DNA from 2 places in the Pseudomonas frederiksbergensis genome. Region 1 is predicted to be linked to the other one. Evidence: predicted binding sites of a transcription regulator. Region 1 holds the regulator's gene; the other holds the start of a gene.
What was found. The regulator FliA, encoded in region 1, starts transcription of late flagellar genes. The targets are predictions, from matches to a motif close to CTAAAGTTTNNNNNNNNNNNGCCGNTAA.

Region 1 (7,263 bases):
CCCAGACCGCACTGCCGCCCTGCTTGAGCAGACGCGCGCCTTCACGACCATCGGCGCCCATGCCGGTAAGGACTACCGCCAGAACTTTGTCGCCGTAGGACTTGGCCGCCGAACCGAAGGTGATGTCCACACAGGGTTTGTAATTCAGACGCTCGTCGCCCGGGAGGATTTTCACCGCGCCCCGGCCGTCGATCATCATTTGCTTGCCACCCGGTGCCAGCAAGGCCAGACCAGGACGCAGGATGTCACCATCTTCGGCTTCCTTGACGCTGATCCGGCAGAGCTTGTCCAAACGCTCGGCGAAAGCCTTGGTGAAGGCCGCCGGCATGTGCTGGATCAACACGATCGGCGCCGGGAAGTTGGCCGGCAGCTGTGTCAGCACCCGCTGCAACGCGACCGGTCCACCGGTTGACGTACCAATGGCAACCAGTTTGTAGGCTTTGCGTTTCGGTGCCGGTGACGATGTGCTGGCAACAGGCGCACGCGCGGGAATCGGTGCCGGTACCGGACGCGCAGGCGCAGGCGCAGCTGTAGCTGCACTGCTGCCGAAACTCAAAGGTGCCGGCGTTGGGGCTGGCGCGGCCGCTGGAGCTGGAGCGCTGTAAGCGCTGAAACGACGGTTACTGCGCGAAATGCTGTGGACCTTTTCGCACAGCAGTTGCTTGACCTTCTCGGGGTTGCGCGAGATGTCTTCGAAATTCTTTGGCAGGAAATCCACCGCGCCAGCGTCCAGCGCATCGAGCGTGACCCGAGCGCCTTCGTGCGTCAGCGAGGAGAACATCAACACCGGGGTAGGACAGCGCTGCATGATGTGCCGCACCGCCGTGATGCCATCCATCATCGGCATCTCGTAGTCCATGGTGATCACGTCTGGCTTGAGGGCCAGGGCCTGATCGATCGCCTCTTTACCGTTGGTCGCCGTACCGACAACCTGGATACTAGGGTCCGCCGAAAGAATTTCCGAGACGCGGCGGCGGAAAAAACCAGAATCATCCACCACCAGGACTTTGACTGCCATAAACACTCCGTTAGACGGAGCGAGGCTCAGTCGCCCCGCTCCGCCAGAATCAAATACGCCGTGCGGCGTAACGCTTGAGCATGCTCGGAACATCGAGAATCAAGGCGATGCGGCCGTCACCGGTAATGGTGGCGCCGGACATGCCCGGGGTTCCCTGGAGCATTTTGCCCAATGGCTTGATGACCACTTCTTCCTGGCCCACCAACTGATCGACGACGAAGCCGATCCGCTGAGTGCCCACCGAAAGGATCACCACATGGCCTTCACGCTGCTCTTCGTGAGCGGCGGAGCTGACCAGCCAGCGCTTGAGGTAGAACAATGGCAGTGCCTTGTCCCGCACGATCACCACTTCCTGACCGTCGACTACATTGGTGCGCGACAAGTCGAGGTGGAAAATCTCGTTGACGTTGACCAGCGGGAAGGCGAAGGCCTGGTTGCCGAGCATGACCATCAGCGTCGGCATGATCGCCAGGGTCAACGGGACCTTGATGACGATCTTCGAACCCTTGCCCTTGGTCGAGTAGATATTAATGGTGCCGTTGAGCTGGGCGATCTTGGTTTTCACCACGTCCATGCCCACGCCACGCCCGGAGACATCAGAGATCTCGGTCTTGGTCGAGAAGCCCGGAGCGAAGATAAGGTTGAAGCAGTCGGTCTCGCTGAGACGGTCCGCCGCATCCTTGTCCATCAAGCCTTTCTTCACGGCAATACCGCGCAGAACATCAGCGTCCATGCCCTTGCCGTCATCAGAGATGGACAGCAGGATGTGGTCGCCCTCCTGCTCAGCGGACAGGATCACCTTGCCGCTGCGGGGCTTGCCCATGGCTTCGCGATCAGCCGGCTCTTCAATACCGTGGTCGACGGAGTTGCGCACCAAGTGGACCAGCGGGTCGGCCAGGGCCTCGACGAGGTTTTTGTCGAGGTCGGTTTCTTCGCCGACCAGCTCCAGGTTGATCTCTTTCTTCAACTGGCGCGCGAGGTCGCGAACCAGTCGCGGGAAGCGCCCGAAGACTTTCTTGATCGGCTGCATCCGGGTCTTCATCACCGCGGTCTGCAAGTCGGCCGTGACCACGTCGAGGTTCGACACGGCCTTGGACATGGCTTCGTCGCCGCTGTTGAGTCCCAGACGAACCAGACGGTTACGCACCAGTACCAGTTCGCCGACCATGTTCATGATTTCGTCGAGGCGCGCGGTATCCACACGTACGGTGGTCTCGGCTTCACTGGCCGGTTTTTCCGGTGGCGGTGAAGCAGGTGCGCGAGCTGGAGCCGGTGCAGCAGCGGCGGCAGGCTTCGGCGCTTCAGCTTTTGGCTCGGGCGCTGCTGCGACAGGCTTGGGTGCCGCGGCCTTGGCGACCGGAGCCGCCACCGAAGCAGCAGAACCTGTGCCGACCTCAGTGAACTGGCCTTTGCCATGCAATTCGTCGAGCAGCGATTCGAACTCGTGATCGGAGATCAGATCACCGCCAGCGGCAGCAGCCACAGGTACCGCTGGCGCCGGAACGGCAGCAATCGCCGATTCCAGAGCATCAACGGCGAAGTTGCCTTTGCCATGCAACTGATCGAGCAGTGCTTCGAATTCGTCGTCGGTAATGTCGGAGCTGTCGCCTGCCGCTTTCGGGGCAGCCGGTGCGGTTGGCGCTGCCACCGCGTCGGCGGCGAACTGGCCTTTGCCGTGCAGCTGATCGAGCAACGACTCGAACTCGGCATCGGTGATTTCATCGCTGCCGGCAGCCACTTGAGGTGCCTGGGCAACGGATGCTTGGGCCTCAGCCTTGACCGCGTTCAGCGAGTCGAGCAGCAGTTCGAATTCGTTGTCGGTGATGTCGCCCGATTCGCTTTCAGCGACAGGTGCTTCGACCACCTCGGCAACAGGTGCCGCCACATCGGCCGATTGAGGTTCGGCCAGACGGGCCAGAGCTGCCAGCAGTTCTGGCGTAGCCGCAGTGATCGGTGCACGCTCACGGACTTCGCTGAACATGCTGTTCACCGCGTCCAGCGCTTCGAGAACCACGTCCATCAGTTCCGAGTCGACGCGACGCTCACCCTTGCGCAGGATGTCGAACACGTTCTCGGCGATGTGACAGCACTCCACCAGCTCGTTGAGCTGGAGGAAGCCGGCGCCCCCTTTTACAGTGTGAAAACCGCGAAAAATTGCATTGAGCAGATCCGCATCATCTGGCCGGCTTTCCAGCTCGACCAGTTGCTCGGACAGTTGCTCTAGAATCTCGCCGGCCTCAACCAGGAAATCCTGAAGGATCTCTTCATCGGCGCCGAAGCTCATTAAGGGGTGCTCCTAAAGGTCTAAAAACCTAAAAAACCTAAAATGCTAAAACTCTAAAATCCTAGGCTGGATAACAAATCGTCCACATCGTCCTGACCGGACACAACGTCTTCTCGTTTATCGGCATGAATCTGCGGACCTTCACCCTGCGAGAGATGTTTTTGCGGATCTTTTTCAGCCAGCATCGCTTCACGGTCATGTTCGATGCCCGCAAAGCGGTCCACCTGACTGGCCATGAGCACGAGCTTGAGCAGGTTGCTTTCGACTTCGGTGACCAATTGGGTCACGCGCTTGATCACCTGACCGGTCAGGTCCTGGTAATCCTGAGCCAACAGAATATCGTTGAGGTTGCCCGAGACGACCTGAGCCTGCTCGACGCTACGCGTCAGGAAACCGTCGACGCGCCGGGCCAGCTCACGAAACTCTTCGGCACCGACTTCGCGGCGCATGAAGCGCCCCCAGTCTGCGCTCAAGGCCTGCGCGTCAGTGCTCAGACCATTGACCAGCGGAGTACTGTTCTCGACCAGGTCCATGGTCCGGTTCGCGGCCGCTTCGGTCAGCTTGACCACATAGGACAGGCGCTCGGTAGCATCCGTGATCTGCGAAACCTCCTCGGCTTGCGGCATGTGCGGGTCAATCTGAAAATTGACGATCGCGCTATGCAATTCACGAGTGAGCTTGCCCACCTCCTGGTACAGGCCGCGGTCACGGGTCTGGTTGAGCTCATGGATCAGTTGCACAGCGTCGCCGAACCTGCCCTTTTCAAGGCTTTCGACCAGTTCCTGGGCATGTTTTTTCAGAGTCGATTCGAAATCGCCCTGTGAAGATTCTCTTTGCTCCATAGCTCCCCCCGTGGCGCAGTGGCTCCGCACATCAACCGATGCGTTCGAATATTTTTTCGATCTTCTCTTTCAACGCCTGGGCCGTGAAGGGTTTGACCACATAGCCGTTTACACCGGCTTGAGCGGCTTCGATGATCTGCTCGCGCTTGGCTTCGGCAGTGACCATCAACACCGGCAGGTGCTTGAGCTTTTCATCGGCGCGCACGTGACGCAGTAAATCGATACCGGTCATGCCAGGCATGTTCCAGTCCGTTACCAGAAAGTCGATGCTCCCGCTGTTGAGTACCGGAATGGCAGTGACGCCATCGTCGGCCTCGACCGTGTTGGTGAACCCAAGGTCACGCAACAGGTTTTTTATGATCCGCCGCATCGTTGAGAAGTCATCAACGATGAGGATTTTCATGTTCTTGTCCAATTCGACCTCCAAGCAGTCTTAAACGCGTTCAGCACCTGAACACGCCATTCAATCAATCAGGCAGAGCACTCAACGACTGTCGGAGCACAACGGATGAAGACCGACACAGCTTTACGCCATGCCTGTTTCGTTCGCAGTGTCCCCACACTGCTGTCAGCGCGCTCGCCACTCCCCCAAACGCCCCCGCAAACGGGCCGCGCACTGGCTGTGTAACTGGCTGACCCGCGATTCACTGACCCCCAGGACCTCACCGATTTCCTTGAGGTTCAGCTCTTCGTCGTAGTACAGCGCCAACACCAGTCGCTCACGCTCCGGCAAATTGGCAATCGCATCCGCCAGTGCAGCCTGAAAGCGTTCATCTTCCAGGTCACGCGACGGTTCGAGATGAGCACTCGCGCCATCCTCGTGCAGTCCTTCATGCTCGCCGTCCTGCAACAGATCGTCGAAGCTGAATAGGCGACTGCCCAAGGTGTCATTCAAAATCCCGTAATAATCGTCGAGACTCAATTGGAGTTCGGCCGCAACCTCGTGATCTTTAGCGTCACGCCCGGTTTTAGCTTCAATTGAGCGAATCGCGTCACTCACCATCCGGGTATTGCGGTGGACCGAGCGTGGCGCCCAGTCACCCTTGCGGACTTCATCGAGCATCGCGCCACGGATACGTATCCCCGCGTACGTCTCGAAACTCGCGCCTTTGCTCGCGTCGTATTTGGTCGACACTTCAAGCAAACCGATCATTCCTGCCTGGATCAGGTCTTCGACCTGAACACTGGCCGGCAAGCGGGCCAGCAGGTGATAGGCAATGCGTTTTACCAGTGGCGCGTAACGCTCGATCAGCTCGTACTGCGCGTCACGCGCCGACTTTTTGTACAGGTTGTAACCGCTGGCTGTCATAGAACCGGACCCGCAGTTTGCTGCACCAGACGCTCGACGAAAAACTCCAGGTGCCCACGCGGGTTGGCAGGCAGCGGCCAGGTATCGACTTTCTGCGCGATGGCCTTGAACGCCAGCGCACATTTGGAGCGAGGAAACGCTTCATACACAGCGCGCTGCTTCTGCACGGCCTTGCGCACGCATTCGTCGTAAGGAACCGCACCGACGTATTGTAAGGCGACGTCGAGAAAGCGGTCCGTGACCTTGGTCAACTTGGCGAACAGATTCCGTCCTTCCTGAGGGCTTTGCGCCATGTTGGCCAGCACGCGGAAGCGGTTCATGCCGTAATCGCGGTTGAGTAGTTTGATCAGCGCGTAGGCGTCGGTGATCGAGGTCGGCTCATCGCAAACCACCAGCAACACTTCCTGGGCTGCGCGAACAAAACTGACGACCGACTCACCAATACCCGCTGCCGTGTCGATCACCAATACGTCGAGATTATCGCCAATGTCGCTGAATGCCTGAATCAGGCCTGCATGCTGGGCCGGGCTCAGATGAACCATGCTCTGGGTACCGGACGCTGCGGGAACAATACGAATTCCGCCCGGCCCCTGAAGTAATACATCACGCAGTTCACAGCGGCCTTCGATGACGTCGGCCAGCGTACGCTTGGGCGTAAGCCCCAGCAGGACGTCGACGTTCGCCAGCCCCAGATCGGCGTCCAGCAGCATGACGCGCCGGCCGAGCTCAGCAAGAGCCAGGGACAAGTTCACTGACACATTAGTCTTCCCGACGCCACCTTTGCCGCCGGTCACTGCGATCACCTGTACGGGATGCATGCTGCCCATGTTCGTTCTTTACCTTGTCTTGCTTAGACGCGGGCTACATGACTGGCTGCGCGCTCACTTCGGAACAATGCATGGCAGGCCATCGATGTAGATACAAATCTATTCATTATTACCTCAGCCGACGCGCTTGGTCGGGCTGTGGTAGAGGTCAGCGAACATATCAGCCATGGCTTCTTCGCTGGGTTCTTCCTGCATCTGCACGCTTACTGCGCGACTGACCAACTGATGCCGGCGCGGTAAATGTAGATCATCCGGGATCCTTGGCCCATCGGTCAGATAAGCGACAGGTAATTCGTGACTGATTGCCAGGCTCAGCACTTCGCCCAGACTCGCCGTTTCATCCAGTTTAGTCAGGATGCAGCCTGCCAGCCCGCACCGCTTGTAACTGTGATAAGCGGCCGTCAGCACCTGTTTCTGGCTGGTAGTGGCCAGCACCAGATAATTCTTCGACTTGATCCCGCGACCGGCCAGGCTTTCCAGCTGCATGCGCAATGCCGGGTCACTGGCCTGCAGACCGGCGGTGTCGATCAACACCACACGCTTGCGCAGCAGCGGATCAAGGGCTTGAGCCAGGGACTGGCCCGGGTCGACGTGAGTCACCGGGACATTGAGGATACGCCCCAGGGTCTTGAGTTGTTCCTGAGCGCCAATGCGGAAGCTGTCCATGCTCACCAGCGCGATGTTCTGCGCGCCGTACTTGAGCACATAACGTGCGGCCAGCTTGGCCAGTGTCGTGGTTTTGCCCATGCCGGCAGGGCCGACCATGGCAATCACGCCCCCCTCTTCGAGCGGTTCGATCTCAGGGGTGACGATCATCCGCGCCAGGTGCGCCAACAACATGCGCCAGGCCTGACGGGGCTCTTCAATTTCAGTAATCAGTTCCAGCAGATCGCGCGACAGCGGGCCGGACAGGCCGATGCGTTGCAGGCGACGCCAGAGATTGGCTTGCTGCGGACGACTGCCTTGCAACTGGTTCCAGGCCA
Region 2 (7,263 bases), 1.2 Mb from region 1:
AGTTGAGTGCACTGTGCGTGCAGTTCGCGGCGCAATCGCAAAGCGGCATCACCCGCACGCTGAACGGCCCGACGGGCGAGCGCAACAGCTACGCCATCCTGCCGCGTGAACACGTGCTGTGCCTGGCGGACGTCGAAAGTGATCTGCTGAGCCAACTGGCCGCAGTACTGGCCGTGGGTGGCTCAGCGGTGTTGCCGGAAGGTGAGCTGAGCAAAGCGCTGTTGGCTCGTCTGCCGAAAGAAGTGCAAGCGCGCATCAAGCTGGTAGCCGACTGGAACAAGGACGAAGTGGTCTTCGATGCGGTCCTGCATCACGGCCACTCCGACCAGTTGCGTGCGGTCTGCCAGCAAGTGGCCAAACGCGCCGGTGCCATCGTCGGGGTTCACGGTCTGTCGCAAGGCGAAACCGGCATTGCGCTGGAACGCCTGGTGATTGAGCGCGCGCTGAGCGTCAACACCGCTGCGGCGGGGGGTAATGCCAGTCTGATGACTATCGGTTAAACGGCGAAAACACCAGGCGCCTGCAATGGGTGCCTGGTTGATTCAAGATCTTTTGCTTCTCCATCACGCTCATCAATCATCCTGTTCAGCCCGCCCTCCCTGCGCCTAGACTCGGTCCATTCCAATAAAGGTAGGCCGCCATGTCCGAGACGTTGCTCAGTTCCCGCAATCTGGCTTTCGAGCTGTACGAAGTTCTTGATGCCGAGGGCCTGACTCAGCGCGAACGTTTCGCCGAGCACAACCGCGAGACGTTCGACGCCGCCATTGGTACCGCGCGCAGCATTGCCGAGAAGTTCTTTGCCCCGCACAACCGCAAAGGTGACGAGAACGAACCACGTTATGAAGACGGCAAGGCAATCCTGATTCCGGAAGTAAAACCTGCGGTGGATGCATTCCTCGAAGCAGGCTTTCTCAACGCCGCACGCAGTTTCGAGGCCGGCGGCATGCAGTTGCCGACCCTGCTGTCACAAGCTTGTTTTGCGCACTTCCAGTCCGCCAACGCCGCGACGACGTCCTACCCGTTCCTGACCATGGGCGCGGCCAACCTGATTGAAAGTTTCGGCACCGACGATCAGAAGCGGCGCTTCCTGCAACCGATGATCGACGGCCGCTTCTTCGGCACCATGGCGTTGACTGAGCCTCACGCCGGCTCCTCGCTGTCGGACATCCGCACCCGCGCCGAGCCCGCCGCCGATGGCACGTATCGACTCAAGGGCAACAAGATCTTCATCTCCGGCGGCGACCATCCGCTCTCGGAAAACATCGTGCACATGGTGCTGGCCAAACTGCCGGACGCGCCTGCGGGCGTGAAAGGCATTTCGCTGTTTATCGTGCCTAAATTCCTGGTCAACGATGACGGCAGCCTGGGCAAGCGCAACGACGTGCTGCTGGCCGGGTTGTTCCACAAGATGGGCTGGCGCGGCACCACCTCCACGGCACTGAACTTCGGCGATAACGGCGAGTGTGTCGGCTATCTGGTGGGCAAGCCGCACCAAGGCCTGAGCTGCATGTTCCAGATGATGAACGAAGCGCGGATCGGTGTGGGCATGGGCGCGGTGATGCTCGGTTACGCCGGTTACCTGTACTCGCTGGAGTACGCTCGCGAGCGTCCGCAAGGTCGCCTGCCAGACAGCAAGGACCCGAACACTGCGCCGGTCTCGATCATTCAGCACGCTGACGTCAAACGCATGCTGCTGACCCAGAAGGCTTACGTCGAAGGCGCCTTCGACCTCGGTTTGTATGCGGCGCGACTGTTCGACGACACCACCACCCTTGAGACCGAAGCGGCGCGCAAACAGGCTCATGAACTGCTCGACTTGCTGACGCCGATCGTCAAATCCTGGCCGTCGGAATTCTGTTTGAAGGCCAACGAACTGGCGATCCAGATCCTCGGCGGCCACGGTTACACCCGCGAATACCCGGTGGAGCAGTATTACCGCGACAACCGCCTGAACCCGATCCACGAAGGCACCCACGGCATTCAATCGCTGGACCTGCTGGGCCGCAAACTGGCACAAAACGGTGGCGCCGGGCTCAAACAGTTGATTCGCTTGATCGCCGAGACTGCCGAACGTGCGCAAGCGTTTGAGGCGCTCACTCCATTGCGCCAACCACTGGAGGCCCTGGTAGCGCGGCTGCAAACCGTGACCATCGGCCTGCTCACCGACTTGGCCCAAGGCAAGGTCAACAGCAGCCTCGCCAACTCGGCGCTGTATCTCAAGGCATTCGGTCACACGGTGATCGGCTGGCGCTGGCTGGAGCAAGCGATCCGCGCTGAAGAAGGGTTGGCCAAGGGCAATGCGGCGGATGTCGGCTTCTATAAAGGCAAGCTGCAAGCGGCGCGGTATTTCCTGACGTGGGAAGTGCCGGGTTGCCATCATGAACTGACGATTCTTGAAGCGCGGGATGATACATGCCTGAACATGCAGGATGAGTGGTTCTGACCGATAAAAAAAGATCGCAGCCTGCGGCAGGCTGCGATCTTTTGATTCCTGCTACTTCAACCGAAACCCACCCATCTGGCGCGCCAGGTCATCGGCCAACCGCTGCAACGTCTGGCAATCCTCACGACACGCCCTCACCTCGCCCGCCGTGGCCCGCGCCAGATCGGAAATCCCCTGCACGTTGCGGTTGATTTCTTCAGTCACTGCCGACTGCTCTTCGGTCGCCGTTGCCACTTGATGGTTCATGTCGCTGATGCGTTCGACCTGACCGGTAATCGCCGTCAACGACGCCCCGGTGCGCTGGCTCGACTCGACGCCTGTACCGGTTGCCGCTTGCCCGGAGTGCATCGACGACACCGCGTTTTCCGCGCCCTGCTTGAGGCTGCCGATCATCTGCTGGATTTCATCGGTGGACGATTGCGTACGGCGCGCCAGTGTCCGCACTTCATCCGCCACCACCGCAAAGCCCCGGCCCATGTCTCCGGCGCGCGCGGCTTCAATTGCTGCGTTCAATGCCAGCAAATTGGTCTGCTCGGAGATCCCGCGAATCACCGCCAGCACCTGATCGATGGACGCTACCTGAGTCGCCAGCTCGCCGACGGCACTGGCAGCAATACCGATTTCATCGGACATGCTTTCGATATGCCGGATTGAACCGCCGACCACCTCACGCGCCTGCAACGCTTCATCGCGGGCCGTTTGCGAGGCGACCGCCGCGTTGCCGGCGTTCTGCGCGATTTCCTGCACCGTGAGGCCCATCTCGTGCACGGCGGTGGCGACCATGTCGGTCATTTCCTGCTGTCGACCGGAACGCTCGGCGGTGTTCTCCACCACTCGCGCAACCTGCCCGACGGCAGTGCGCAAACGCTCGCTGGTGGCCAGCACTTCGCCGATCATGTTGCGTTGATTTTCAAGGAAACGGTTGAAGCCTCGAGCCAGGTCGCCCAGCTCATCGGCACGACTGGAATCTAACCTGTGGGTCAAATCGCCACCACCGCTACCAATCGCTACCAGTGCCGCTGTTACCTGCCGGATCGGCCGAACCAGGCCGCGGGCCAGCAACACCACCAATAACAGGCACACCAGCGCAACGCCCAAACCGATGGCGCTGGTCAGCCACATCGCGTGTCGGGCCTCGGCGTAAATTTGCGATTGCGGCACTTCGGCCACCAGGGTCCAGCCCAGATCGCGCAATGGCAGGCTCAGGGCCAGGTAGTCTTCGCCATCGCGCACAAAACCGCTGCTGGTCGGGCCTTGATGGCCCATCACCGCTTGCGCCGCCGGGCCACCGATCTGCTCGGCCAACTGGCGTTTGTTGCTGAACTCGGCTTCGGGATGAACCTGGATCAATCCGTCGGAGCGCACCAGATAGACCTTCCCGCGCTCACCGAAGCTGAAATTGTGAATCAGCTCCGAGAGCTCCCTCATGCTCAGGCCCAACCCGGCAATGCCCACAACTTTGCCACCCTGCGAGACCTTGAGGTCGATGAACAAGGCCAACTCGCCGGTCGCCGTATCTTTGTCGATATTGAGGGTGCGCGGCTGGTTGCTGTCGAGGAAGGCGTAGAACCAGGCGTCTGCAGGACTGGATCGGCTGAGGGTCCGATCAAGCCCTTTTTCGGTGTAGTAATGGCCTGACTCAGTGCCTGCGATCAGCGCGGTAAAGGCTTTGTGCTCGGCGCGGATGCCTTCCAGGTAGCTGACGAAGCCGTTGGCCCGGTCAGCGTTTTCACCGTCGGCCAACCACTCGCGCACCATGCTGTTGCTGGCGATGTCCTTGGCCGCAGTGAGCGGCTGGACCAGAATCCGTTCGATGTCGTTGCGCATCGCTTCGATGCTTGACGGCAGCGCTTGCTCGACCAGATAGCGCTGGGCGAGACGGTTGACCACCAAGGTATAAATGCCGACCACGATCAGAATACTGACCAGCAGGGCGGTGCCCATGCTCAGGATCAACTGCCATTGAATACTGCGTCGCCAGAACTGCATGAAGCACCCCCAAAGAGTAAGAGGCAAAACTACTGCAACAGCCGTGCCGATTGTATACAACTAAATCGACAATCTACTCTTTGGTTGTGCGCAAGCTGATCAGGCCTGATTGATCGTCTTCGAAATCACTTCAACCGTGGCGCTGACTTGCTCTTGGTAACGGTTGAGTTCCTGCTGATGACGCTTCTGCATGTCGAGCTGCTGCGAACACAGGTTCATCGCTGTCAGCACCAGCAGTTTGTCCCCGATCAGGGTCGGGTATTTCTTTTTGGTCTCGGCCAGCACCGCTTTCAACATTAATGCGGCGTCCAGCAGGGTCTGCTCTTCCCCGGCCGGCGCCTTGATCGAATAGTCTTCCCCGAGAATCGAGACGACTTTTATCCCGTCGGCACCGTGTCTCATGCGTTCACAGGTCCTGCGCTCACGCGCTCAACCAGCGCTTGAATGCGCGCGACAGTGGCGCCCTGCTTCTCTTCCTGTTCCATCAGGCTCAGTTGCAGGCTTTCGTTCTCATCCTTGGCCTGGGCCAGTTCTGCGCTCAATGTTGCGTTCGTGCCGAGCAGTTCCTGGTTCTGTTGCACCAGGTCGCTGACCAGTTGTTCCAATTGGCTTAGGGATGCTTCCAACATTTTTGATTTTCCGGGCATTTTCAAAGGGCGCGTACGATAAAGAAAAGTCACCACAGGCGCCAGGGATATTCGGGCGCAGAGCCTTGATTTACCTGGCGGCGACCTTGCTTGCGAGTTTTAAAGACTGCGATTGTCCGCTCTGGTTCCTGACAGCTCGTCAGTACGACTGATCTGCGGCAAAAGCGCACAACGGCTCAAGACTTTAGTTGTACGACCGATAAGTCATGCATACCCAGTCTCAAAGTCGCACGGATCGCGCTCTTCTCCCAGGTAGACACCATGTCCCTTCGTAATATGAATATCGCCCCCAGGGCGTTCACCGGTTTCACCCTGATTGGCGCACTGATGTTGATTCTGGGTGTGTTCGCCTTGAACCAAATGAGCAAAATTCGCGCTTCCGGTGAAGACATCGTTCAAAACAGCGTACCGAGCATCAAGGCCCTGGACGAATTCACCCAGCTCGCCTTGCGCCAGCGGGTGCTGTCTTACCGCTTGCTGACCAACCGTGAGCCGGACGTACAGCAAAAGACCCTCGCGCTGTTCGATCAACGCAGCCAGCAAACTCGCGCAGCCCAGTCCGATTACGAAAAAGTCATCAACAGCCCGCAAGAACGTGCGGCCTATGATGAGTACGTGCAGCTGCAGGGACAATACCGTCAGCTGGAAGACCGCATTAAGAGCCTGTCGCGCAACAACCAGGTCGATGAGTTGCGCACGCTGCTCAACACCGAGCTGCTGACCAACTCCGAGGCGATCAACAGCGTGCTCAACCGGCTGATGCAGATCAACAACGATCAAGCCACCGACTCCAACCAGAAAGCCGCTGACCAGTACTCCTCGGCCTTCGACCTGGTGGTGACGTTGCTGGTGATCGCCACTGGCCTGACCCTGCTCTTCGCCTGGTTGCTGACCAACAGCATCACTCAGCCAATCGCCAAGGCACTGAGCGCCGCTGAAGAAATCGCCGAGGGTAATCTGACCCGGCCGATCATCGTCGACGGCAGCGACGAAGCTGGACGCCTGTTGCAGGCCATGTTGAAGATGCAGGAGAAACTGCGCGACACCCTGCAACGGATCTCGGGTTCGGCGACTCAGCTGGCCTCAGCCGCCGAAGAGCTGAACAGCGTCACCGACGAAAGCGCCCGTGGCCTTACTCAGCAAAACAACGAAATCGAGCAAGCCGCGACGGCGGTCAATGAAATGACCAGCGCCGTGGAAGAAGTTGCGCGCAACGCAGTGAGCACCTCCGAAGCCTCGAAAAATGCGACCACTTCTGCCGGTGACGGCCGCGACCTGGTGCAGGAAACCGTCAGCGCCATCGAACGCATGAGTGCCGATGTGCAGAGCACTGCCACGCTGATCGGCGACCTGGCCAACGAGTCGCGAGACATCGGCAAGGTGCTGGACGTGATTCGCGGCCTGGCTGACCAGACCAACCTGCTGGCACTGAACGCCGCCATCGAGGCTGCGCGTGCCGGTGAAGCCGGTCGCGGTTTTGCCGTGGTGGCCGACGAAGTTCGCGCCCTGGCGCATCGCACACAGCAATCGACCAGCGAAATCGAGCGCATGATCGGCAGCATCCAGAGCGGTACCGAACACGCCGTCGACTCGATGCGCAACAGCACCGAACGCGCTGAATCGACTCTGAACATCGCCCGTGGTGCCGGCCTGTCGCTGGACACCATCAACAGCGCCATCGTCGAAATCAACGAGCGCAACCTGGTGATCGCCAGCGCCGCCGAAGAGCAGGCCCAGGTGGCCCGTGAAGTCGACCGCAACCTGGTGAACATCCGCGACCTGTCGGTGCAATCGGCCACCGGTGCCAACCAGACCAGCGCCGCCAGCAATGAGCTGTCGCGTTTGGCGCTGGACCTGAACAATATGGTTGGACGGTTTAGCCTTTAATTACGCGTAACCCGGAAAAGATCGCAGCCTGCGGCAGCGCCTACGGAGGATTGGTGTAGGAGCTGCCGCAGGCTGCGATCTTTTGATCTTCAAAAGCTTTTTGACAGCATCACATTTCAACAGGTTAGAATCGCTGGCACGCAGACTGCATGGTCAGTTTGCGCCCGTCTTTAAGCTTTCCGGAGTACTGCCATTGAATGCGACGACCATCAACAGCCTGTTCTTGATCGGCGCGTTGCTGGTAGGTGCGAGCATTCTGGTGAGCTCACTTTCGTCCCGCCTCGGGATCCCGATTCT

Region 2: a site for FliA is predicted at 5,255-5,282, ahead of BLL42_RS31245 (methyl-accepting chemotaxis protein). Genes of this name have one in related genera too.

What each region holds. Positions count from the first base shown of each region.
Region 1 covers NZ_CP017886.1:1,234,160-1,241,422, forward strand. Annotated here, with positions in the region: gene BLL42_RS06225 (protein-glutamate methylesterase/protein-glutamine glutaminase) at 1-1,018, opposite strand, end outside; gene BLL42_RS06230 (chemotaxis protein CheA) at 1,068-3,302, opposite strand; gene BLL42_RS06235 (protein phosphatase CheZ) at 3,356-4,144, opposite strand; gene BLL42_RS06240 (chemotaxis response regulator CheY) at 4,176-4,547, opposite strand; gene fliA (RNA polymerase sigma factor FliA) at 4,713-5,453, opposite strand; gene fleN (flagellar synthesis regulator FleN) at 5,450-6,280, opposite strand; gene flhF (flagellar biosynthesis GTPase FlhF) at 6,395-7,263, opposite strand, start outside.
Region 2 covers NZ_CP017886.1:2,446,132-2,453,394, forward strand. Annotated here, with positions in the region: gene putA (trifunctional transcriptional regulator/proline dehydrogenase/L-glutamate gamma-semialdehyde dehydrogenase) at 1-500, shown strand, start outside; gene BLL42_RS11870 (acyl-CoA dehydrogenase) at 641-2,443, shown strand; gene BLL42_RS31020 (methyl-accepting chemotaxis protein) at 2,495-3,340, opposite strand; partial or broken gene BLL42_RS31025 (HAMP domain-containing protein) at 3,362-4,432, opposite strand; gene BLL42_RS11880 (cell division protein ZapA) at 4,532-4,834, opposite strand; gene BLL42_RS11885 (hypothetical protein) at 4,831-5,061, opposite strand; gene BLL42_RS31245 (methyl-accepting chemotaxis protein) at 5,341-6,966, shown strand; gene BLL42_RS11895 (potassium/proton antiporter) at 7,160-7,263, shown strand, end outside.